Regions from separate parts of the Streptomyces sp. NPDC001914 genome, predicted to be linked through region 2. Evidence: riboswitches for the same ligand, from Rfam matches in the RefSeq annotation. Region 2 holds a riboswitch; each other region holds the start of a gene.
The links. A riboswitch is a leader RNA that binds a small molecule or an ion and turns the genes downstream of it on or off. The one in region 2 is predicted to bind cobalamin.

Region 1 (7,493 bases), on a different contig from region 2:
GCGGCTATGGCTACGGTGACGGCCGCTGCCGTGGCTCTTAGGGTGCGCACCCGACCAGTTTCCCGGGGGACCGGGCCATCGGCCAGCGGGAGCGCGTGCGGGAGTGACGCGGCGCGCCCGCCGGACCTCCGTGCCGGGGCCCGGTGGGCGCGCCTCAGCCCTGCTGGCCGTAGCCCCGCAGCCGCTCCCCCGCCTCCTCCAGCTGGGCCGGGGAGAGCAGGGCGGGCGTGATTCCGGGGACCGAGGAGGAGAGGAGCCAGACGCGGCACATCCATTCGAGCTGGGCCGTGCGGTCGTACGCCTGGTCCAGCGAGGCTCCGTGGGCGATGGTGCCGTGGTTGCGCAGGAGGCAGGCGCTGCGGCCGCTCAGGGCCCGGAGGGTGTGCTCGGCCAGTTCCGGCGTGCCGTAGGCCGCGTAGGGGGCGACGCGGACCGGGCCGCCGAGGGCCGCCGCCATGTAGTGGACGAGCGGGAGTTCGGGGACGAGGAGCGAGACGGCCGTCGCGTGGGGCGCGTGCGTGTGGACCACGGCCCGCGCCTCGGTCGCGCGGTACACCGCGAGGTGCAGGGGCAGTTCGCTGGTCGGGCGCAGGGAACCGAGCACCTGCCGGCCGTCGAGGTCGACGCCGGTGATGTCGTCGTGCGTCAGCCGGTCGTAGGGGACGCCCGTGGGCGTGACCAGGACGGTGTCGCCGACGCGGACCGAGACGTTGCCGGACGTGCCGACGACCAGCCCGTCGGCGACCGTGCGCCGGGCCGTGGAGACCAGTTCGCCCCAGGCCCGCCGCAGAGCGTCCCGCCCGCCCTTCCCGTCCGGGGCGCGCTTCCCGTCGGTCCCGTCCGGCGCATGCTTCCCGTCGGGGGTGTCCTTCCCGCCGGTCTCGTCCGGCTCGTCCGGCTCGTCCGAGCCGCGGGGCTCGTCGGTCCCGTCCGGCACGTCCGAGCCTCGGGGCTCCTCGGGCCCTCCCGGAGTCCCTGTCCGCTCGTGCCCGTCCGGTGCGTCCTGGTGCCGCTCAGTCATGACGCGATCCTGCCAGCCGCCGTCTTCCGCGCACGGCGTGCGAGCCTGCTTCAGGCCGGACGCGGGAGGGACGGGACCCTCCAAGGCCTCACGGTTGTATGTGATTTACGTCACGTCACACCGATGGAACGTCGGCGTCACCCGAGGTCGGACAATTACCGCGGATCACACCCCGTGGTCGGCCTGCTACGACCCGGCAGCATCCGGACATCCCGGCGGGACGCCCTCTTCAGGCCTTCGGGCGGTGTGACGACGGCTACCACCTGCGGGTGACGGGGATCTCATCGTTCAAACCCACTCCGAACCGAACGGTTCACGTGCGGCGCGGAGCCCAAGTGGAGCACGGAATTCCGCATCCGTTCGAGCCCGCCGAAGTGCGCCTCGACACAAGCGGAATGGCAATCCACTGTTCGGGACACCAGGCCGCCCGACCCAGTTCACCTTCCGTTCACCCAGGTTGCCTACGTTCCACCTGCCACTGACGTCCAACAGAAGCCTGGGTAAATGGAACACATCACGCTCCTCCTCGGAATCGTGATCGTCACCGCTCTCGTGTTCGATTTCACGAACGGTTTCCACGACACCGCCAACGCGATGGCCACCACCATCTCGACCGGCGCGCTCAAGCCCAAGGTCGCGGTGGCCATGTCCGCCGCCCTCAACCTTGTCGGCGCCTTCCTCTCCGTCGAGGTCGCCAACACGATCTCCAAGGGCCTCGTCGACGAGACGGGCATCCGGCCAGAGGTGATCTTCGCCGCGCTCGTCGGCGCGATCCTCTGGAACCTGGTGACATGGCTCGTCGGACTTCCGTCCAGCTCCTCGCACGCCCTCATGGGCGGCCTGGTCGGCGCCACCATCGCCTCCGCCGGTACCGGCGCCGTGCACGGTGACGTCCTGGTCGGCAAGGTGCTTCTGCCCGCCGTCGCCGCCCCGATCGTCGCCGGACTGGCCGCCATGGTCGCCACCCGGCTGTCGTACAAGCTGAGCGGCGGCGCCGACACCAAGGCCACCAAGAAGGGCTACCGCGCCGGCCAGATCGCCTCCGCGGGCCTGGTCTCGCTGGCCCACGGCACCAACGACGCGCAGAAGACGATGGGCATCATCACCCTGGCCCTGGTCGCCGGTGGCGCCGTCGCTCCCGACTCCGACCCGCCGGTCTGGGTCATCCTGTCCGCCGGTCTCGCCATCGCGCTCGGCACCTACCTGGGCGGCTGGCGCATCATCCGCACGATGGGCAAGGGCCTGACCGACCTTCAGCCGCAGCAGGGCTTCGCCGCCCAGACCAGCGCGGCGACGGTCATCCTGGCCTCCTCGCACATCGGCTTCTCCCTCTCCACCACGCACTCGGTCTCCGGTTCCGTGATGGGCGCGGGTCTCGGCCGCAAGGGCGGTGTGGTCCGCTGGTCCACCGCCACCCGCATGGTCGTCGCCTGGGTCCTCACGCTGCCCGCCGCCGCCCTGGTCGGCGCGCTCGCCGAATGGGTGACCGGTTTCGGCGCCTGGGGCACCACGCTGGTCGCCGTCTTCCTGGTCGGTTCCAGCTTCGCGATCTGGCGCCGCTCGCGCCGCGAGGTCGTCGACCACAACAACGTGAACGACGTCGAGGAGCCCCCCGGCGTGGTGACGCAGGCCATCGCCGCCGTCACCCCGCCCCCGGCCGGCACCCTGTCCGAGGGCCTCACGGCCACCATCCCGGCTCCGGCCGAGCCCACGGTGAACCCGTCGGCGCCGTCCCGAGTGGCCTGAGAACCGAAGGAAGAAACAGCATGCACATCGACTGGTCAGCCCTCGGATCGGTCTTCGGGGTCAGCCTCGGAGTGACCGTGGCCCTCGTCGCCCTCTTCACCCTCGGCGTCGCCGGCCTCTCCAAGAAGGAGACCGCCCAGGGCGGTTCCGCGGTCGCGGCGGCCACCGGCGCGTACGTCTGCTTCGCGGCCTGCGCGGCGGCGGTGGCGTACGGCATCTCTCTGATCATCACCAAGTAGCCCGCCACGGGCGGCCCGGAACCGGGCCGCCCGTGGCGGAACCGCACGTGGGGTGCGGGACGGATCACCGTCCCGCACCCCACGCGTATGTGGGCCTGCGCACACTGTCCCTCCGCAGGTCAACAGCCAGTTGACGGCCGTTCGCACCCCGTGGTGGACTGCCGGAGCCAAGTACGGCGGCATGAGAGGAAGCCGGTGCGAATCCGGCGCGGTCCCGCCACTGTCATCGGGGAAGAAACTCCCCGGGAGCCAGGAACTCTCACCGCCGGTCTCGTCGAACCAGGGCGTGGACACCCTGAGTGAGGACATATCGCCATGCGCGGCTGCCCGTTGCCCGTTCCGCTGAGTACGAGGGTTCCGCTCCACCCCACGGCCGGCTGACCCCGTGCGTGCCGATCGCGTCTTCGCGTACGGCGCCGCCGCCGGCCTCCTCGGCGACCTGCTGCTCGGCGATCCCCGCCGAGGCCATCCGGTCGCCGCCTTCGGGCGGGCCGCCGCGGCCGTCGAACGGACACTGTGGCGGGACCACCGCGGGTGGGGCGCGCTGCACACGGCCGTCTGCGTCGGCGGCGCCACCGGGCTCGCCGCGCTCGCGAGCCGTGCCGTACGCCACTCACGTACCGCCTCCGTGGCCCTGACCGCCGCCGCCACCTGGGCCGTCGTCGGGGGTACCTCCCTCGACCGCGAGGCTCGGGCGATCGGCGGCGCGCTCGCGGCCGGTGACCTCGACGTGGCCCGGGAGCGGCTGCCGCATCTGTGCGGCCGCGACCCGCAGGCACTGGACGCCGACGGCGTCGCCCGCGCCGTCGTCGAGTCCGTCGCCGAGAACACCTCCGACGCCGTCGTGGGCGCGCTGGTCTGGGGCGCCGTCGGCGGTGTGCCCGGACTCGTCGCCTTCCGCGCCGTGAACACGCTCGACGCCATGGTCGGACACAAGTCCCCCCGCCACCGGCGCTACGGCTGGGCCTCCGCCCGGCTCGACGACCTCGCGGGCTGGCCCGGAGCCCGGCTGACCGCCGTCCTCGCGACCGTGGCCGGACCCGACCCGCGCGGCGCCGCGCGCGCCTGGCGCGCGGACGCCGGCAAGCATCCGAGCCCCAACGCCGGGCCCGTGGAGGCCTCGTTCGCGGGCGCGCTCGGCGTGCGGCTCGGCGGCACCCTCTCGTACGGCGGACGGGTCGAACACCGGCCCGTGCTCAACGGCGCGGGGCGTGCCGTCCACGTCCACGACATCGAACGGGCCGTACGGCTCTCCCGGCGCGTCGGCTGGCTCGCGCTCGGCGTGAGCGCCGCCGGACGGGTTCTTCTCACCGGGGCCGGACGGGCTTCATCCACCAGGAAGGGGCGCACCGCATGAGCGGCGGGCTGCTGATCGCCGGAACCACCTCCGACGCGGGCAAGAGCGTCGTGACCGCCGGGATCTGCCGGTGGCTGGCGCGCCAGGGCGTCAAGGTCGCGCCCTTCAAGGCGCAGAACATGTCGCTGAACTCGTTCGTGACGCGCGAGGGCGCCGAGATCGGGCGGGCGCAGGCCATGCAGGCGCAGGCCGCCCGCGTGGAGCCGACCGCGCTGATGAATCCCGTGCTGCTCAAGCCGGGCAGCGACCGCAGCAGCCAGGTCGTCCTGATGGGCAAGCCGGTGGGCGAGATGAGTGCCCGCGGGTTCTTCGGGACGACCGGGTCCGTGACGGACCCCTCGTCAGGTACCGCGCCGGCCGGGGACCGGCTGAGCGGGGGGCACCGGGAGGCACTCCTCGCCACCGTCCTCGACTGTCTGGCGCAGTTGCGGGGCACGTATGACGCGGTGATCTGTGAAGGGGCCGGCAGCCCGGCCGAGATCAATCTGCGGCGCACCGACATCGTGAACATGGGGGTGGCGCGGAACGCGGGGCTTCCCGTGCTCGTCGTCGGCGACATCGACCGGGGCGGGGTGTTCGCCTCGTTCTTCGGGACGGTGGCGCTGCTGTCGCCCGAGGACCAGGCGCTCGTCGCCGGATTCCTCGTCAACAAGTTCCGCGGGGACGTGAGCCTGCTGGAGCCGGGGCTCGACATGCTGCACGGCCTCACCGGGCGGCGCTCGTACGGCGTGCTGCCGTTCCGGCACGGGCTCGGCATCGACGAGGAGGACGGACTGCGGGTCTCGCTGCGCGGGGCCGTCCGTGAGTCGGCTGTCTCCTCCCCCGTCGGCGAGGACGTGCTGCGGGTCGCCGTCTGCGCGATCCCGCTGATGTCGAACTTCACCGACGTGGACGCGCTCGCCGCCGAACCGGGTGTCGTCGTGCGGTTCGTGGACCGGGCCGAGGAACTGGCCGACGCCGACCTCGTCGTCGTCCCCGGCACCCGGGGCACGGTCAACGCGCTCCGGTGGCTGCGCGAGCGCGGCCTCGCGGACGCCATCGCGCGCCGGGCCGCCGAGGGGCGGCCCGTCCTCGGCGTCTGCGGCGGCTACCAGCTGCTCGGCCAACACATCGAGGACGAGGTCGAATCCCGCGCCGGCCGGGTCGAGGGGCTCGGACTCCTGCCCGTCCGCGTGCGGTTCGCGCGGGAGAAGACGCTGGCGCGGCCGGTCGGCACGGCCCTCGGCGAGCGCGTCGAGGGGTACGAGATCCATCACGGCGTCGCCGAGGTGACCGGCGGCGAGCCGTTCATGTCCGACGGCGACGGACAGGGCCTGGACGGGTGCCGGGTCGGCTCCGTCTGGGGTACGCACTGGCACGGCTCCCTGGAGTCGGACGGTTTCCGGCGGGCCTTCCTGCGCGAGGTGGCCGCCGCCGCGGGCCGCCGCTTCGTGCCGGCCCCCGACACGTCGTTCGCGGCGCTGCGCGAGGAGCAGCTCGACCGGCTCGGCGACCTGATCGAGGAACACGCGGACACGGACGCGCTGTGGCGGCTCATCGAGTCCGGCGCGCCGCAAGGACTGCCCTTCATTCCACCGGGAGCACCCGCATGAGCACAGTGTTGTTGTTGTCGACCGCCGACACGGATCTGCTGGCGGCCCGCGCCAGTGGCGCCGCCTACCGGATCGGCAACCCGACCCGGGTCGACGTCACCGGTGAACTCCCGGCGCTCGTCGAGGGCGCGGACCTGGCCGTCGTGCGGCTGCTCGGCGGCAAGCGGGCCTGGGAGGACGGGCTGGCCTTCCTCAAGGCGTCCGGGATCCCGACCGTGCTGCTGGGCGGCGAATCCGTCCCGGACGCCGAGCTGATGGCCGAGTCGTCGGCGCCCGCGGGCGTGGTCGCCGAGGCGCTGCGCTATCTCGTCGAGGGCGGTCCGGCCAACCTCGGCGAGCTGGCCCGGTTCCTCTCCGACACCGTGCTGCTGACGGGCGAGGGCTTCGAGGAGCCGCACAGGACCGCGGAGTTCGGCGTCCACGGCGAGCGGGCGTTCGCCGAGGGCCGGCCGACGGTCGGTGTGCTGTTCTACCGGGCGCACGAGCTGTCCGGGAACACCGCGTTCGTGGACACCCTGTGCGACGCGATCGAGGCGCGTGGCGCCAACGCCCTCGCCGTGTACTGCGGTTCGCTGCGCGGGGCCGACCCTGGCCTGTACGAGATCCTCGGCCGGGCCGACGCGCTCGTGGCCACGGTCCTGGCGGCGGGCGGCACCCACGCCTCGCAGGCGTCCGCGGGCGGCGACGAGGAGGCCTGGGACATCGGGGCGCTCGCCGACCTCGACATCCCCGTCCTCCAGGGCCTGTGCCTGACCTCGTCGAAGGCCGCCTGGGACGCCTCGGACGCCGCCCTGTCCCCCATGGACGCGGCGATGCAGGTCGCCATCCCGGAGTTCGACGGCCGCCTCATCACCGTGCCGTTCTCGTTCAAGGAGCAGGGCCCCGACGACGTCCCGGTGTACGTCGCCGACCCCGAGCGGGCCGCCCGGGTCGCCGGAATCGCCCTGCGGCACGCGCGGTTGAAGCACAAGCCCAACGCGGAGAAGAAGCTCGGGATCGTCTTCACCGCCTACCCGACCAAGCACTCGCGCGTCGGCAACGCGGTCGGCCTCGACACTCCCGCCTCCGCCGTGCGGGTCCTCGACGCGCTCCGGGACGCGGGCTACGCGCTGACCGACTACCCGGACAACGGCGACGAGTTGATCCACCGGCTGATCGCGGCCGGCGGCCACGACGTCGAGTGGCTGACCGAGGAGCAGCTGGCCGCCGCCCCCGCGCGGGTGCCGCTCGCCGACTACCGGGCCTGGTTCGACACCCTCGACCCGGCGCTGCGCGAGGGCATGCTGGAGGCCTGGGGCGAGCCGCCTGGCTCCCTCTACGTCGACGGCGACGACATCGTGCTCGCCTGCCTGGAGTTCGGGAACGTCGTCGTGATGATCCAGCCGCCGCGCGGCTTCGGCGAGAACCCGATCGCGATCTACCACGACCCCGACATGCCGCCGTCGCACCACTACATGGCCGCCTACCGCTGGCTGGAGAGCAGTTTCGGCGCGGACGCCGTGGTGCACATGGGCAAACACGGCACGATGGAGTGGCTG
Region 2 (7,493 bases):
AGTCGCCCGTCGCGAAGAACGCGACCAGCCGGCCGATCATGTGCTGCTCACCCGGCGTCAGCTTCGCGAGGTCGGCGACGTCCGAGTGGAGGTCGACCTCCTCGACGGTCCAGGTGTTCTTGATCGCGTCCCGGTAGCGCTCGTAGAAGTCCGGGTAGCGCATGGGACGCAGGGTGAGTTCGAATCCCGGGTCCAGGAGGTTCTTCTCGGACACAGCCTTCTCGGTGTTCGTGTCGCTCATTACTGGCATGCCTCGCAGGACTCGGGGTTCTCCAGGGAGCAGGCGACGGCGTCGGGGTCGGCCGCCTGCTGGACGGGGATGGTGGTCTCGGGCCGCGCCTGGGCCTGGGCCGCGCGGGCGATGCGCGTCGCCGGGCGCGAACGCAGGTAGTACGTCGTCTTCAGCCCCGCCTTCCAGGCGTACGCGTACATCGAGGAGAGCTTGCCGATGGTCGGCGTCTCCAGGAACAGGTTCAGCGACTGCGCCTGGTCCAGGAACGGGGTGCGGGCGGCGGCCATGTCGATCAGTCCGCGCTGCGGGATCTCCCACGCCGTGCGGTACAGGTCGCGCACGTCCTGCGGGACCCAGGTGAAGCCCTGGACCGAGCCGTTGGACTCGCGCAGCGCCTCACGGGTCTGCGCGTCCCACACGCCGAGCTCCTTCAGCTCGGCCACCAGGTAGGAGTTGACCTGAAGGAACTCGCCGGAGAGCGTCTCGCGCTTGAACAGGTTCGACACCTGCGGCTCGATGCACTCGTACACGCCCGCGATGGAGGCGATGGTGGCGGTGGGCGCGATCGCGAGGAGCAGCGAGTTGCGCATGCCGACCGCGGCGATCCGCTCACGCAGGGCCGCCCAGCGCTCCGGCCAGTTCAGCTCGACGTCGAAGTGGTCCGGGTGCAGGACGCCCCGGGCGGTACGGGTCTTCTCCCAGGCCGGGAGGGGCCCGTTGCGCTCGGCGAGGTCCGCGGAGGCCTCGTACGAGGCGAGCATGATCCGCTCGGCGATACGGGTGGACAGCGCGCGGGCCTCGGGCGAGTCGAACGGGATCCGCAGCTTGAAGAAGACGTCCTGCAGACCCATCGCGCCGAGACCGACCGGACGCCACTTGGCGTTCGAGCGGCCCGCCTGCTCGGTCGGGTAGAAGTTGATGTCCACCACGCGGTCGAGGAAGGTCACCGCGGTGCGCACGGTCGCATCGAGCCGCTCCCAGTCGATGTCCCCGCCGGTCACGAACGCGCCCAGGTTGACCGAACCCAGGTTGCAGACCGCCGTCTCCCCGTCGTCCGTGACCTCCAGGATCTCGGTGCACAGGTTCGAGGAGTGGACCGTGTGGCCCGGCTCCGCCGTCTGGTTGGCGGTGCGGTTGGCGGCGTCCTTGAAGGTCATCCAGCCGTTGCCGGTCTGCGCCAGGGTGCGCATCATGCGGCCGTACAGGTCGCGCGCCGGGATGGTCTTCCTGGCGAGGCCCGCCTCCTCCGCCTTGCGGTAGGCCGCGTCGAACTCGTCGCCCCACAGGTCGACCAGCTCCGGCACGTCGGCGGGGGAGAACAGCGACCAGACGGCGTCCTCGTTCACCCGGCGCATGAACTCGTCCGGGATCCAGTGCGCGAGGTTCAGGTTGTGCGTACGCCGGGCGTCCTCACCGGTGTTGTCGCGCAGCTCCAGGAACTCCTCGATGTCGGAGTGCCAGGTCTCCAGGTAGACCGCCGCCGCGCCCTTGCGCCGGCCGCCCTGGTTCACCGCGGCGACCGAGGCGTCGAGGGTCTTCAGGAACGGGACGATGCCGTTGGAGTGCCCGTTGGTGCCGCGGATCAGCGAACCGCGGCTGCGGATACGGGAGTACGACAGGCCGATGCCGCCGGCGTGCTTCGACAGCCGGGCCACCTGGTGGTAGCGGTCGTAGATGGAGTCCAGCTCGTCCAGCGGGGAGTCGAGGAGATAGCAGGACGACATCTGGGGGTGCCGCGTACCGGAGTTGAAGAGCGTGGGGGAGGAGGGCAGGTAGTCGAGGCGGCTCATGAGCCGGTAGAGCGCGGCGACCTCCTCCACGGAGCGGACGGTGTCGTCCTCCGCGAGACCTGAGGCCACCCGCAGCATGAAGTGCTGGGGCGTCTCGACGACCTTGCGGGTGATCGGGTGCCGGAGCAGATAGCGGCTGTGCAGCGTGCGCAGCCCGAAGTAGCCGAACCGGTCGTCGCCCTCGGCATCGATCAGCGCGTCGAGGCGGGCCGTGTGCAGCCGCACGAACGCGGCCGTACGGTCGGCGATCAGACCCTCGCGGTGGCCGACGGCGACCGACTCGGAGAAGGTGCTCACGCCCTGCGAGGCGGCCTCGGCGGCGATCGTGATCGCGAGCAGCCGGGCGGCCAGCCGGGAGTAGGCGGGGTCCTCGGAGATGAGACCCGCGGCCGCCTCGGTGGCCAGTTCGCGCAGCTCGGCCTCGTCGGCGCGGGCGGACCGGCCGCGCAGCGCCGCGGCGGCGACCCGGCCGGGGTCGGCGTCGGGGAGGTCGGCGGTCAGATCCGTCAGGGTCCGCAGCAGCGCGGTCCCGGGACCGTCGGTCTCCACCGGGGCCTGCTGCGCGGTCACTGAAGCCGGATCGGCTGGCGCGATGGTCACGTGGGCTCTCCTCGCTCGGCACGGGGCCTTGCGGGCGGGCACGGGGCACACGGGAGCGCTTTCGGGCAGCAGCGCACCGCGTCCACCGGCCCATTCCGCGAGGCCCGGACGTCGTCGGCACCCGGGCCGGACGGCCGGGGCGCGCTGTCGGCAGGTCCTCGGACTGACGCGAGTACGGGCACACGCAGACGCGAACACGCACAAGTACACCGTTGCGGGACAGTTCCGGATTCGCACCGGATTCCCCTGCGGCGACAGCGACCATGAGCATACATCTTGTGCCGGGCTTCGGGACTGCCCCCACATGTTGTGTCCGCTCGGTGTCCGAGAGCGCTACGGAGCGTGCCGGAGCGTCAACTCGTAAGTGAGCAGCCGGATGTCGTCGAGCTCCGGGAGGGGGTTCCAGTCGCGGTCCGGGGTGCGCGTGAAGCCGAGGCGTTCGTAGAGGCGGTGGGCGCCGTGCATGGTGCGCTGGGTGGACAGGACGAGGCGCGCGCAGCCCTCCACGGCCCGTGCCCGCCCGACACAGGCACGTACCAGGGCCTCGCCCGCTCCCCGGCCGCGGGCCTCCCGCGCGACCGCGAGCATCCGGATCTCCGCCTCCCCGGCCCGCGCGAAGTCGGCCATGGGACCGGCGTCCGCCACGAAGGTCACGCTGCCGAGCACCCGGTCCCCCTCGGCGGCGACCAGTACCTCGGCGACGGCCGCGCGTCCCGCGACGTCCCGCAGCCGTCCCAGGTACGCGTCGCTCTCCCCGAAGTCGAGCAGCCCGTCCCCGAGATAGGCCTGGGCCGCGATCTCGCCGACGACGGGGTACTCCTCGGGCCGGGCCGGCCGGATGACGATGTCCATGCGGGCGAGTGTGCCCGACCGGCAGGACGAAGGGCCGCCGGTTTTCCTCAAACCGGCAGGGCGAAGAGCTGCCGCTCTCCTCCGGCCGGTACGGCGAAGGGCTGCGGGTTCGCCTCCGGCCGGTACGGACGGGCCGCGGGTTTTCATCCGGCCGGTACGGCGAAGGGCCGCGCGTCTTCCTCCGGCCGGTACGGCGAAGGGCTGCGGGTTCTCATCCGGACGGTACGGCGAAGGGCCGCCGGCTTCTCATCCGGCCGGTACGGCGAAGGGCCGCCGGCTTCTCCTCCGGCGGCCCTTCGTCGTGCGCTCGTGTCTCCTGGTGGCTCGTCCCTAGTGGCTCGCCTCCGCCGCGGCCGGCGGGAGCTCGGTCTCGACGCCCGGATCACCCGCGTCGGCCGTGTAGTCGCCGGGCGAGGTCTCGTCCACGCCCTCCGGGGCCTTGAGCGCCCTGAGGACGAAGGTCAGGACGACGGTCACGGCCACGTTCAGGACGAACGCCGTCAGACCGATGTACCCGATCTCCCCGATGCCGGGGATCTCCTTCGCGCTGCCGCCGAAGTGCTTCTGCGTCGGGGAGGCCACCCCGTAGGCGGCGATCGTGCCGTAGAGCATGCCGACCGCCCAGCCGCCCAGCAGCGCCCAGCGGTGGAACCAGCGGGTGAACAGCCCGCCGACCAGCGAGGGGAAGGTCTGCAGGATCCAGATGCCGCCCAGCAGCTGGAAGTTGATCGCGACGGTCTTGTCCATGGTCAGGACGAAGGCCAGGGCGCCCACCTTCACCAGCAGCGAGACCAGCTTGGAGACCCGGGTCTCCTGGCGCGGGGTCGCGGCCGGGTTGATGAAGTCCTTGTAGATGTTGCGGGTGAAGAGGTTCGCCGCCGCGATCGACATGATGGCCGCCGGGACGAGCGCGCCGATGCCGATGGCGGCGAAGGCGACGCCCGCGAACCAGGCGGGGAACATGTTCTCGAAGAGCTGGGGGATGGCGAGCTGGCCGTTGGTGACCTTCACGCCCGCCGCGATCGCCATGAACCCGAGCAGGGCGAGCAGACCCAGCATCAGCGAGTACAGCGGCAGGATCGTGGTGTTGCGGCGGATCACCTCCCGGCTGCGGCCGGACAGCGTCGCGGTGACCGAGTGCGGGTACATGAACAGGGCCAGCGCCGAGCCGAGCGCGAGGGTGGCGTACGTCCACTGGCCGGCCTCGGCGGGGACGACCCCGCCGGCGCCCGCGGCCGTGTACTTGTCGCTCGCCGCCTTGAAGATCTCGTCGAAGCCGCCCAGCTTGATCGGGATGTAGATGATCGCCACCGCGATCACGATGTAGATCAGGGTGTCCTTCACGAACGCGATCAGCGCGGGGGCTCGCAGACCCGAGGAGTAGGTGTACGCGGCCAGCACACCGAAGGCGATGAGCAGCGGCAGGTCCTTGACGAACCAGTTGGTGCTGTCGCCGCCGCCCACGCCCATCACGTCCAGGACGGCCTGGATGCCGACGAGTTGGAGCGCGATGTAGGGCATGGTGGCGAGGATGCCGGTGACGGCCACGGCGAGGGACAGGCCCTTGGAGCCGAAGCGGCCGCGCACGAAGTCCGAGGTCGTCACATAGCCGTGCCGGTGGGAGACCGACCACAGGCGGGGCAGGAAGGTGAAGATCAGCGGATAGACCAGGATCGTGTACGGCACCGCGAAGAAGCCGGCCGCGCCCGCCGCGTAGATCGCCGCCGGCACGGCGACGAAGGTGTACGCGGTGTAGAGGTCGCCGCCGAGCAGGAACCAGGTCACCCAGGTGCCGAAGGACCGTCCGCCCAGGCCCCATTCGTCGAGGGTGTGCTCGTCGGCGGCCCTGCGCCAGCGCGCGGCCAGGAATCCCATGACCGTGACGGCCAGGAAGAAGAAGATGAAGACGCCGAGAGCGACGCCGTTCACACCGTCCTTCATGCCTCCGCACCCCCCTTCGCGGAGGTGCGGGCCCGCTGGTCACGCCGCCACAACTGGTAGGCGATCACCGTCAGCAGGGTGGAGAGGGGTACCCACAGCAGTTGGTACCAGTAGAAGAACGGGATGCCGATGAACGCCGGGTCGGTCTTCGTGTAGGAGCCGACCCACAGCATCGCCACGAAGGGCGCGAGCAGACAGAGGGCGATCACCACACGAACCGGTGTCACCACGGGTGGTTTCACTTCGGGCAGGTCTGACATCGGGCGACTCCGTCCCCTCATCGATCACCTGTGTAACGCGCAGGCAATCTAGGGGACGGTCCGGCTTTAGGGAACACCGCAGCACGGACGGTGTGTGGAGGGTTGGTGTCGGGCACGGGGGGTGTGTCCCCGTGCCCGTGGAACGCTCCCCGCCGCTCAGTCCTGCGGGCGCTTGAGGCGGGCGACGAACTTGTACCGGTCTCCCCGGTACACCGAGCGCACCCATTCCACCGGCTCGCCCTGCCGGTCGAGCGAGTGACGGGAGAGCATCAGCATGGGCAGGCCCACGTCGGTGCCGAGCAGTCCGGCCTCGCGCGGGGTGGCCAGCGAGGTCTCGATGGTCTCCTCGGCCTCCGCGAGGTGGACGTCGTACACCTCCGCCAGCGCGGTGTAGAGGGAGGTGTACTTGACCAGCGACCTGCGCAGGGCGGGGAAACGCTTGGCCGAGAGATGGGTCGTCTCGATGGCCATGGGCTCGCCGCTCGCGAGGCGCAGCCGCTCGATGCGCAGCACCCGGCCGCCGGCGGAGATGTCGAGGAGGCCCGCGAGGGCGTCGTCCGCCGTGATGTAGCCGATGTCCAGGAGCTGCGAGGTCGGTTCGAGCCCCTGGGCGCGCATGTCCTCGGTGTACGAGGTCAGTTGGAGCGCCTGGGAGACCTTCGGCTTGGCGACGAACGTGCCCTTGCCCTGGATGCGTTCGAGGCGCCCTTCGACGACCAGCTCCTGAAGGGCCTGCCGCACCGTGGTGCGCGATGTGTCGAACTCGGCGGCGAGGGTGCGCTCCGGCGGTACCGGCGTACCGGGCGGCAGTGTCTCCGTCATGTCGAGCAGGTGCTTCTTGAGGCGGTAGTACTTGGGCACGCGCGCGGTACGGATGGGTGCCCCACCCTCGTTCTCCGCACTGCTGACGTCGGTGCTCATGCTCTGCCTTTCCGGCTCCGGATGCCGAAGCGACCGCCATGTCGTCGGCCACGGCTCACATCGTGGCACGGCTTGTTGTGCAGGTGTTCCCCGCACGCTCCGTGATCCCCTCTATATACCGTCGGCGTACCTGTTGGTCTAGTCCATCACGGGCCGGCGGTGCCGCCGAACTCGGCGCGGACCGGCCGGAAACGGTTCCTTCGCAGGCCGTGGGCGGGTCCGTCATTTGTGCCGCTTGGCTACTTAAAGGTCCTTGCATATGTAGGTCCCATAACGGCCGACTGGACGGGCTTACACACCCTTGACACCCCCCTAGGTCTAGGCCAAGCTCCCGGTACTGGTCTACACCATTGGTCCAGTCCCGGCCCCACGGGCGGTACACGGCGTTTGTCACCGCGGGGGAGCAGGGGGGTTTGTGGCATCCCTGAGGAGGGTGGCGTGAAGCGCAAGCTGATAGCCGCGATCGGTATCGCGGGCATGATGTTCTCCGTCGCGGCCTGTGGCAACGACGACAAGTCCGGGGGGTCGGACAAGGGCGCGGACGCCAAGGAGCTGACGGTCTGGCTCACGGTCGACGCGCAGAACAACTGGCCCGAGCTGGTCAAGCAGGCCGACGCGGCCATCGTGGCGAAGCACCCCGGCATCAAGATCAAGCACGAGTACTACGGCTGGCCGGACAAGAACACCAAGCTCGACGCGGTCCTCGCCACCGACAAGGCGCCGGACGTGGTCGAGATGGGCAACACCGAGATGCTCGGCTACATGGTCAAGGGCGCCTTCGCTCCCCTCGACGCGTCGAAGTTCGACAACTCGTCCGCCTGGCTCGACGGACTCAAGGAGTCCGTGACCTACGACGGCAAGACCTACGGCGTGCCGTACTACGCCGGTGGCCGCGTC
Region 3 (7,493 bases), on a different contig from region 2:
ATGTCGTCCTGGGCGTCCTGTACCCCGCTGTTCCCGCGGACGCAAGGCCGGCACGCGGCTGTTCTCGCTCAGCTCCGTGGCATGCCGCCGCCTTGATCCGCCGGGCGACACGCCCGCGAACCCCCGTCCACCCACACCAGCCCGGTCTGCAAACCTCGTGGAAGGGTAGACGATCACGAAACGCCGGGTTCAGACGCGCGCGGGAGGACATCACCATGGTGACGAGCCGGGCCGAAGCCCGCGTCAAGCACCCGCGGCACGAACGCCGCGGCGAACCCCGACTGCCGGGAGTCGTCGCCACGCTCATCGCCATCACCCTGTACCTGGCCCTGCCGCAGCAGCTCCTGATCGCACCACGCTATGTACTGCCCTCTTTGGAACTACTGCTCCTGGTACCGCTGATCGCGATCAACCCCCAAGAGGCTCACCCGGCAGACCGCCACCTTCAGGTTCCACTCGCTGGCTCTCGTGCTCGTCATCGTGGCCAGCAATCTCACCGCGCTCGGCATCCTCATCCACGAGCTGGTCCATGCCGAGGTGAAGGACGGCCGGTCCTTGCTGGTGGCCGCTCTGCAGGTATGGCTCACCAACATCATCGCTTTCGGCCTCGCCTACTGGGAACTGGACCGTGGCGGTCCGGTGGCACGTACGCAACTCCGCCGCGACGAGCTGCCGCTGGCGGACTTCCGCTTCTCTCAGGACGAGAACGACGACGCGGTGGAAGAGGTCGCCGATGGCGCCAGCATCACCTCTGACTGGGTGCCCGATCTCGTGGACTACCTGTACGTGTCCGTGACGAACTCCACCGCCTTCAGCCCGACCGACACAATGCCCCTGTCCACCCGTGCGAAATTGCTGATGAGCGTTCAGAGCGTCGCCGCGCTCCTGACCTCCCTCCTGGTCATTGCCCGTGCCGTCAGCATCCTGCACTGACCGGTGGACCACCAGAAGGACCGGCGAGACACACCCGGCTAAGCGTTCCGTGCCCGGCTCGCCCGGGCGACCTCCACTCCCCAACGCGCGCGCTGCCGGCCCTCGCGCTCATCGCGCCCTCCGGGGCGGAGTGAAGACGTAGAGGTCGAGGATGTCGGGGCAGGGGGCGACGCCAGGTCCGCCGGCTCGTACCCAGGCGGCGATGTCCTCGGTAGCGTCGAGGTCGTTGACGAGGCCGAGCCAGACCGGGCGGGCGCCCGCGGCGCGTGCGGCCGTGGAGGGCTGGACGACGATCACGTTGGCGTGTTCGCACACGTCGAGGCAGGCCGCGATCCGCACGGGTGCCTGCTCGGCCAGCCGCGCGGTCTGCTGAGCGTGATCCACTCCGGTGACCTTCGGGCTTCCGCAGCAGCAGTCCCGGCAGACGACGATCCGGCACGGTGCCGGTTCGGCAGGGGTGCGCAACGCGGGACCGTCGTCGGGTCGCTGTCGAGACGTCATGTCACGCACCGAACCGCTCGCGTTCGGCAACGTCGCAGTGGCCGTTGCCGATGCCGGCGGTCGAAGGGAACGATGCGGCGACGGACTTCGCGACGCCCTCGGTGTCGCGCTTCGAGCCCCTGCGGGCCGAGGGCGACAGGGCTGATGTGAGAGAAGGGGAAACAGCACGGAGCACGGGCATGCCTGCCTCGGTGTCGGGGCTCGTACGCGGAGCCTGGCCTGCGGACGTTCCTTCGCGCGGGCGCGGAGGTGCCAGCAGGTCTTCGGACTCGGGTTCATCCGGACGGGACGCCTTCCCGGTCTCCCAGTGGCTCGCGTGCCCCGCCCGTTCCCCTCACCGCTGCGCGTCAGTTCCGGATTCTCACCGGATTCCCTGGCCTCGGATGTGGCTCGACTGGCCCGAGGAGGCTATCAAGCTTGCCGACCGTCAGTTCGTGGAACGGTCAGGAGTTCCCGACGAACGGGCCTGCGTCCTTGTCGATCCACGGGGACTTCCCGCCATGGCCACTCCCCCGCGTGCCCTTCGCGTGTTCGACCTCACCATCCGGATGACAGATGCGATCGGCCGCGCGAGTGCTTTGCCCCCTAGGCTGTGCAGTGCAGCTGGTTCGCCCCGTCCGCCAGACGGGATGCGTCGCAAGAGGGAACCCGGTGGGAATCCGGGACTGCCCCGCAGCGGTGAGCGGGAACGACCGCCGTCATACGCACTGGATCCGACGTACCGGGTCTGGGAAGCGACGGCCAGTAGGTGTCCTCCGGTCGGGAGGGCGTGCCCGCGAGTCCGAAGACCTGCCAACTGCCCGTACGCGAACCACTCGCGCACGGACATTCCGGTGACCTCGTGGGCGGGTCGGCGTACATACCAGGCGGACGGCGGCGCTCCATGGCGTGCGGCCGGTCTCCGTCCGGTTCGTCACCCTTCGCGCTCTCGTCCCGTCTCCGGGATCTCAGGGATTCATCTCGCGAAGGAGATCTCCGTGACCACCAAGCCCGCGGCCACGCCCGCACGGGCCACCTTGTACGGCTACCCCCGGCAGGGGCAGCACCGGGAACTGAAGAAGGCGATCGAGGGGTACTGGAAGGGCCGGGTCACCGCCGACGCCCTCCGCGACACCGCTGCCGAACTGCGCCGCGCCCACTGGCGGCAGCTGGCAGGAGCCGGCATCGACGAGCTCCCCACCGGCGACTTCTCCCTCTACGACCACGTCCTCGACACCACGGTCATGGTCGGCGCGATCCCCGGGCGCCACCGGGAAGCCGTCGACGGTGATCCTCTCGACGGGTACTTCGCCATGGCCCGCGGCACCCAGGACGTGGCACCCCTGGAGATGACCAAGTGGTTCGACACCAACTACCACTACCTCGTCCCGGAACTGGGGCCGGAGACCGTCTTCTCGGCCGACTCCACCAAGCAGGTCACGGAGCTGCGCGAAGCCCTGGCCCTGGGAGCGGCGGCCCGCCCCGTGCTCGTCGGTCCGGTCACCTATCTGCTGCTCGCCAAGCCGGCCCCCGACGTGGCTGCCGACTTCGACCCGCTCACCCTGCTCGACCGGCTGCTCCCGGTGTACGCGGAGGTCCTCGCCGACCTGCGCGCGGCGGGCGCTGAATGGGCGCAGCTCGACGAGCCCGCCCTCGTCCAGGACCGCACCCCCGCAGAGTTGAAGGCGGCCGAGCGCGCCTACCGGGTTCTCGGCACCCTCTCCGACCGGCCCAAGCTCCTGGTGGCCTCCTACTTCGACCGGCTCGGCGAAGCCCTGCCGGTCCTCGCCAAGGCCCCGGTCGAAGGTCTCGCGCTGGACTTCACCGGCGCCGCGGCCGCCAACCTGGACGCGCTGGCCGCCGTCGGCGGACTGCCCGGCAAACGCCTGGTCGCCGGCGTGGTCGACGGGCGCAACATCTGGATCAACGATCTGGCCAAGTCGCTGGCCACGCTCGGCACCCTGCTCGGCCTGGCCGACCGGGTCGACGTGGCCGCCTCCTGCTCCCTCCTCCACGTCCCCCTCGACGCGTCCGCCGAACGGGACATCGAGCCGCAGGTCCTGCGCTGGCTCGCCTTCGCCCGGCAGAAGAGCGCCGAAATCGTCACCCTCGCCAAGGGGTTGGGCCGCGGCACCGACACCATCACGGCCGAACTCGCCGCGAACCGAGCCGACCTGGCCTCGCGCGCGCACTCCGCCATCACCCGCGATCCCGCCGTACGGGCCCGCACCGAGGCCGTCACCGCGGCCGACGCGCGACGCTCCCAGCCCTACGCCGAACGGGCCGCGGCCCAGCGCACCCACCTGGGCCTGCCGCTGCTCCCCACCACGACCATCGGCTCGTTCCCGCAGACAGGCGAACTGCGCACCGCCCGCGCCGATCTGCGGACCGGGCGTATCGGCACGGCCGGCTACGAGGAGCGCATCAAGTCCGAGATCCGGGAGGTGATCTCCTTCCAGGAGAAGACCGGCCTGGACGTCCTCGTGCACGGCGAGGCCGAACGCAACGACATGGTCCAGTACTTCGCCGAGCAGCTGACGGGATACCTGGCCACGCAGCATGGCTGGGTGCAGTCCTACGGCACGCGCTATGTCCGTCCGCCGATCCTGGCCGGTGACATCTCCCGCCCCGAGCCGATGACGGTGCGCTGGACGACGTACGCCCAGTCCCTCACCACCAAGCCGGTCAAGGGCATGCTCACCGGACCGGTCACCATGCTCGCCTGGTCCTTCGTCCGCGACGACCAGCCGCTCGGCGACACCGCCCGGCAGGTCGCCCTCGCGCTGCGCGAGGAGGTGAACGACCTCGAGGCGTCCGGGACTTCGGTCATCCAGGTCGACGAACCCGCACTGCGCGAAACCCTCCCGCTGCGCTCCTCCGGCCGGCCCGCCTACCTGGCCTGGGCCACCGAGGCGTTCCGTCTCACCACCGCGGGTGTCCGGCCGGACACCCAGATCCACACGCACATGTGCTACGCCGAGTTCGGGGACGTCGTCCAGGCCATCGACGATCTCGACGCCGACGTCATCAGTCTCGAAGCCGCCCGCTCGCACATGCAGGTCGCCCGTGAACTCGCCGCGCACGGTTACCCGCGCGAGGCCGGACCCGGCGTGTACGACATCCACTCGCCGCGCGTCCCGAGCAGTGCGGAAGCCGCCGAACTGCTGCGTTCGGGGCTGAGGGCCATCCCCGCCGAGCGGTTGTGGGTCAACCCCGACTGCGGTCTGAAGACCCGCGGCTGGCCCGAGACCCGCGCCTCGCTGGAGAACCTGGTCGCCGCCGCCCGCACCGTCCGTGAGGAACTCTCCGGCCGCTGACCCCGGCCCCGAGACGGAAGGGCTCCCACACGTCATGTCCGTGTGGGAGCCCTTCCGTCGTACCGCCTGCGGGTGAAGGTTGAGAAGACGATCACGAGCAGGACGTCCGCGCGGACGCGGCCGGGGACGCGCTCACGGCGTCACGCCGCGCCCGCCGTGCTCACGGTGCGAGCAGCAGGCTGTCGCCGCGCTCCTTGGCCGCTGCGTAACGCCGGGCCACGTCCTGCCAGTTGACGACGGCCCACATCGCGTCGATGAAGTCGACCTTCTGGTTCTTGTACTGGAGGTAGAAGGCGTGCTCCCAGGCGTCGAAGACGAGGATCGGGGTCGAGCCCTGACCCACGTTGCCCTGGTGGTCGTAGACCTGCTCGACGATCAGCCGCCCGCTCAGGGGCTCGTACGCGAGCACACCCCAGCCCGAACCCTGCGTGGTCGCGGAGGCCTTGGTGAGCTGGGCCTTGAAACCGGCGAAGGAGCCGAAGGACTCGGTGATGGCGTCCGCGAGGTCGCCGACACCGTCCGCCGCGAGCGGCTCGCCACCGCCGTCGCCGGTCATGTTGTGCCAGTAGATGCTGTGAAGGATGTGACCCGAGAGGTGGAAGGCCAGATTCTTCTCGAGGCCGTTGATCGAGCCCCACTGCTCCTTGTCGCGGGCCTCCGCGAGCTGCTCCAGGGTGTCGTTCGCGCCCTTGACGTACGCCGCGTGGTGCTTGTCGTGGTGCAGCTCGACGATCTGCGGGTTGATGACCGGTTCGAGCGCCGCGTAGTCGTACGGAAGCTCCGGGAGCGTGTAAACCGCCATGTCCAACGTCCTCCGACGTTATTGCGAGTGATATGCAACTGCACATTAACAGCAGGAACTGATGATTGCCGATCAGGCACCGCGGTTGACGCACTCCGGTGCGGCGAAACTCGGGGAGGGTGCAGGCTCCAGTGGACGGCGTGCCGTGGGCCCCGACCGGGAGGCCGGGGCCCACGGGTTCCGCGCCGGCTCACTCGGCGTGCCGGCCGGTGGGTCAGGTCGGCAGTTTCCAGTTCTGGGCGGCGGTGCCGTTGCAGGTGTAGAGCTGGAGCTGGGTGCCGGTCGTCGTCGTGGAGTTGGGGTCGTCCAGGCACAGTCTGGACTGGGGGTTGATCAGCGAACCGTTGGCGCCCGCGGTCCACTGCTGGGCTCCGGTGCCGTTGCACGTCCAGAGCTGGATCAGGGTGCCGTTGGTGGTCCCGCTGTGGTCGACGTCCAGGCATTTGCCGAGCGTCCGGACCGTTCCGTCACCGGCGACGATCCAGTCCTGGGCGTACGTGCTGTTGCAGGTCCAGATCTGGACGTGATTGCCGTCGGTGGTGGAGGAACTCGAGTCGTCCACGCACAGGTTCGACGCCACCGCGGAGGTGATGGCGCCGATACGGGGCGAGGCCGGGGCCGTGGTGTCACCGGCGTAGGAGGGCGGAGCGGCGGACGCGGCCGTCGCCCAGGAGGTGTTGGCGGCGGTGCCGAGCGTGTAGGTCAGGGTGCCGCCGGCGGTGATCGCCGACGTGGGGGCGTAGGCGTTGTTCCAGGCGGAGCCGTTCCAGGTCGCGGACTGCACGTAGGGGGCGTTGTCGGCGGCGCCGTTCCCGTTGATCGTCAGCGTCTTGCCCGACGGAAGCGTGATCACGGCCTGGGTGAACAGCGCTGAGCCCAGGGCGAGATCGGCGGTTCCCGGGGTCTCGGGGAACATGCCGAGGGCGGACCACACGTACCACGCGCTCATCGCGCCGAGGTCGTCGTTGCCGTCGGCCAGACCGCCGGGGGTGTTCGACCAGATCTGCTGCTGGATCGCCCGGACGGTGCCCTGGGTCTTGTAGGGCTGCCCGATGTAGTCGTACTCCCAGGGCAGTTCGATGCTGGGTTCGTTGCCGACCCACGCGTACCCCTTGTCGCCCGTGTAGCTGCGCAGCACGGTGTCCAGGTAGTGGGCCATCGCCGTGTTGCCGCCCTTGGCGCGCGCGAGGCCGCCGACGTTGAACGGGACCATCCCGGTGTAGATCCAGGAGTCGGCCTCGACCATGTCGGTTCCGCTGGTGGGGTCGAAGCCGCCGGTCCAGGATCCGCTCGCGTTGCGCGGCTCGACGAAGCCGGAAGCGGGGTTGAGCACGTTGCGCCAGCCCTGGGCACGGTTGGCGTACGTCTTCTGGTTGCCGGTGTCGCCGAGAGCTCCGGCCATCGCGGAGATCGCGAAGTCGGCGGTGTTGTACTCCAGCGTGGTGGCCACGGGGCCGTAGAAGTTGCAGCAGCCGTAACTGCCGTCGTGCGGCATGTATCCAGGTGAGTTCAGGTAGTTCAGGCCCGGTCGGTCGTTGTTGGCCGTGCTCGCCTGTTTCACCATGTCGGCGAGGGCGGTCGTGGTGTCGAAGTCCCTGGCTCCGAAGGCGTAGTAGTCGGCGATGATGGCGTCCGCCGGGTCGCCGACCATCACATAGGACTCGCCGTTGTTCTCGGACCACTTGGGGAAGAGCCCGGTCTGGGCGTAGTCGTCGACCATCGACTGTGCCGTGTCCGAGGCGACTTGGGGCGCGACTAGAGCTTCGAGCTGGGCCTGCGAACGGTAGATGTCCCAGCCGGAGTAGTTGGCGTAGGCCGCCTTGTGACCGGCGTCGACGGTGTGGGTCCTGCCGTCGAAGCCGAAGTACTGGCCGTTGGTGTCGCTGATGACGTTCGGGTGCAGCAGCGAGTGATAGAGCGCGGTGTAGAAGATCTGCTGCTGTGCGGCTGTTCCGCCGGCG

Region 1: another riboswitch for cobalamin. It lies ahead of ACFYYF_RS34400 (cobalamin biosynthesis protein); the one in region 2 lies ahead of ACFYYF_RS08705 (ribonucleoside-diphosphate reductase subunit alpha).
Region 3: another riboswitch for cobalamin. It lies ahead of ACFYYF_RS13670 ((2Fe-2S) ferredoxin domain-containing protein); the one in region 2 lies ahead of ACFYYF_RS08705 (ribonucleoside-diphosphate reductase subunit alpha).

Annotation. Positions count from the first base shown of each region.
Region 1 is NZ_JBIASW010000017.1:120,575-128,067, reverse strand. Features, by position in the region: gene ACFYYF_RS34420 (alpha/beta fold hydrolase) at 1-50, opposite strand, end outside; gene ACFYYF_RS34415 (class II aldolase/adducin family protein) at 155-1,021, opposite strand; gene ACFYYF_RS34410 (inorganic phosphate transporter) at 1,526-2,767, shown strand; gene ACFYYF_RS34405 (hypothetical protein) at 2,788-3,006, shown strand; cobalamin riboswitch at 3,143-3,286, shown strand; gene ACFYYF_RS34400 (cobalamin biosynthesis protein) at 3,392-4,363, shown strand; gene ACFYYF_RS34395 (cobyric acid synthase) at 4,360-5,955, shown strand; gene cobN (cobaltochelatase subunit CobN) at 5,952-7,493, shown strand, end outside.
Region 2 is NZ_JBIASW010000002.1:828,809-836,301, forward strand. Features, by position in the region: gene ACFYYF_RS08700 (ribonucleotide-diphosphate reductase subunit beta) at 1-241, opposite strand, end outside; gene ACFYYF_RS08705 (ribonucleoside-diphosphate reductase subunit alpha) at 241-2,622, opposite strand; cobalamin riboswitch at 2,754-2,903, opposite strand; gene ACFYYF_RS08710 (GNAT family N-acetyltransferase) at 2,956-3,474, opposite strand; gene mctP (monocarboxylate uptake permease MctP) at 3,805-5,415, opposite strand; gene ACFYYF_RS08720 (DUF3311 domain-containing protein) at 5,412-5,675, opposite strand; gene ACFYYF_RS08725 (GntR family transcriptional regulator) at 5,832-6,596, opposite strand; gene ACFYYF_RS08730 (extracellular solute-binding protein) at 7,035-7,493, shown strand, end outside.
Region 3 is NZ_JBIASW010000004.1:232,940-240,432, forward strand. Features, by position in the region: gene ACFYYF_RS13665 (hypothetical protein) at 469-933, shown strand; gene ACFYYF_RS13670 ((2Fe-2S) ferredoxin domain-containing protein) at 1,042-1,434, opposite strand; cobalamin riboswitch at 1,671-1,848, opposite strand; cobalamin riboswitch at 2,022-2,246, shown strand; gene metE (5-methyltetrahydropteroyltriglutamate--homocysteine S-methyltransferase) at 2,412-4,730, shown strand; gene ACFYYF_RS13680 (superoxide dismutase) at 4,891-5,532, opposite strand; gene ACFYYF_RS13685 (lectin) at 5,747-7,493, opposite strand, start outside.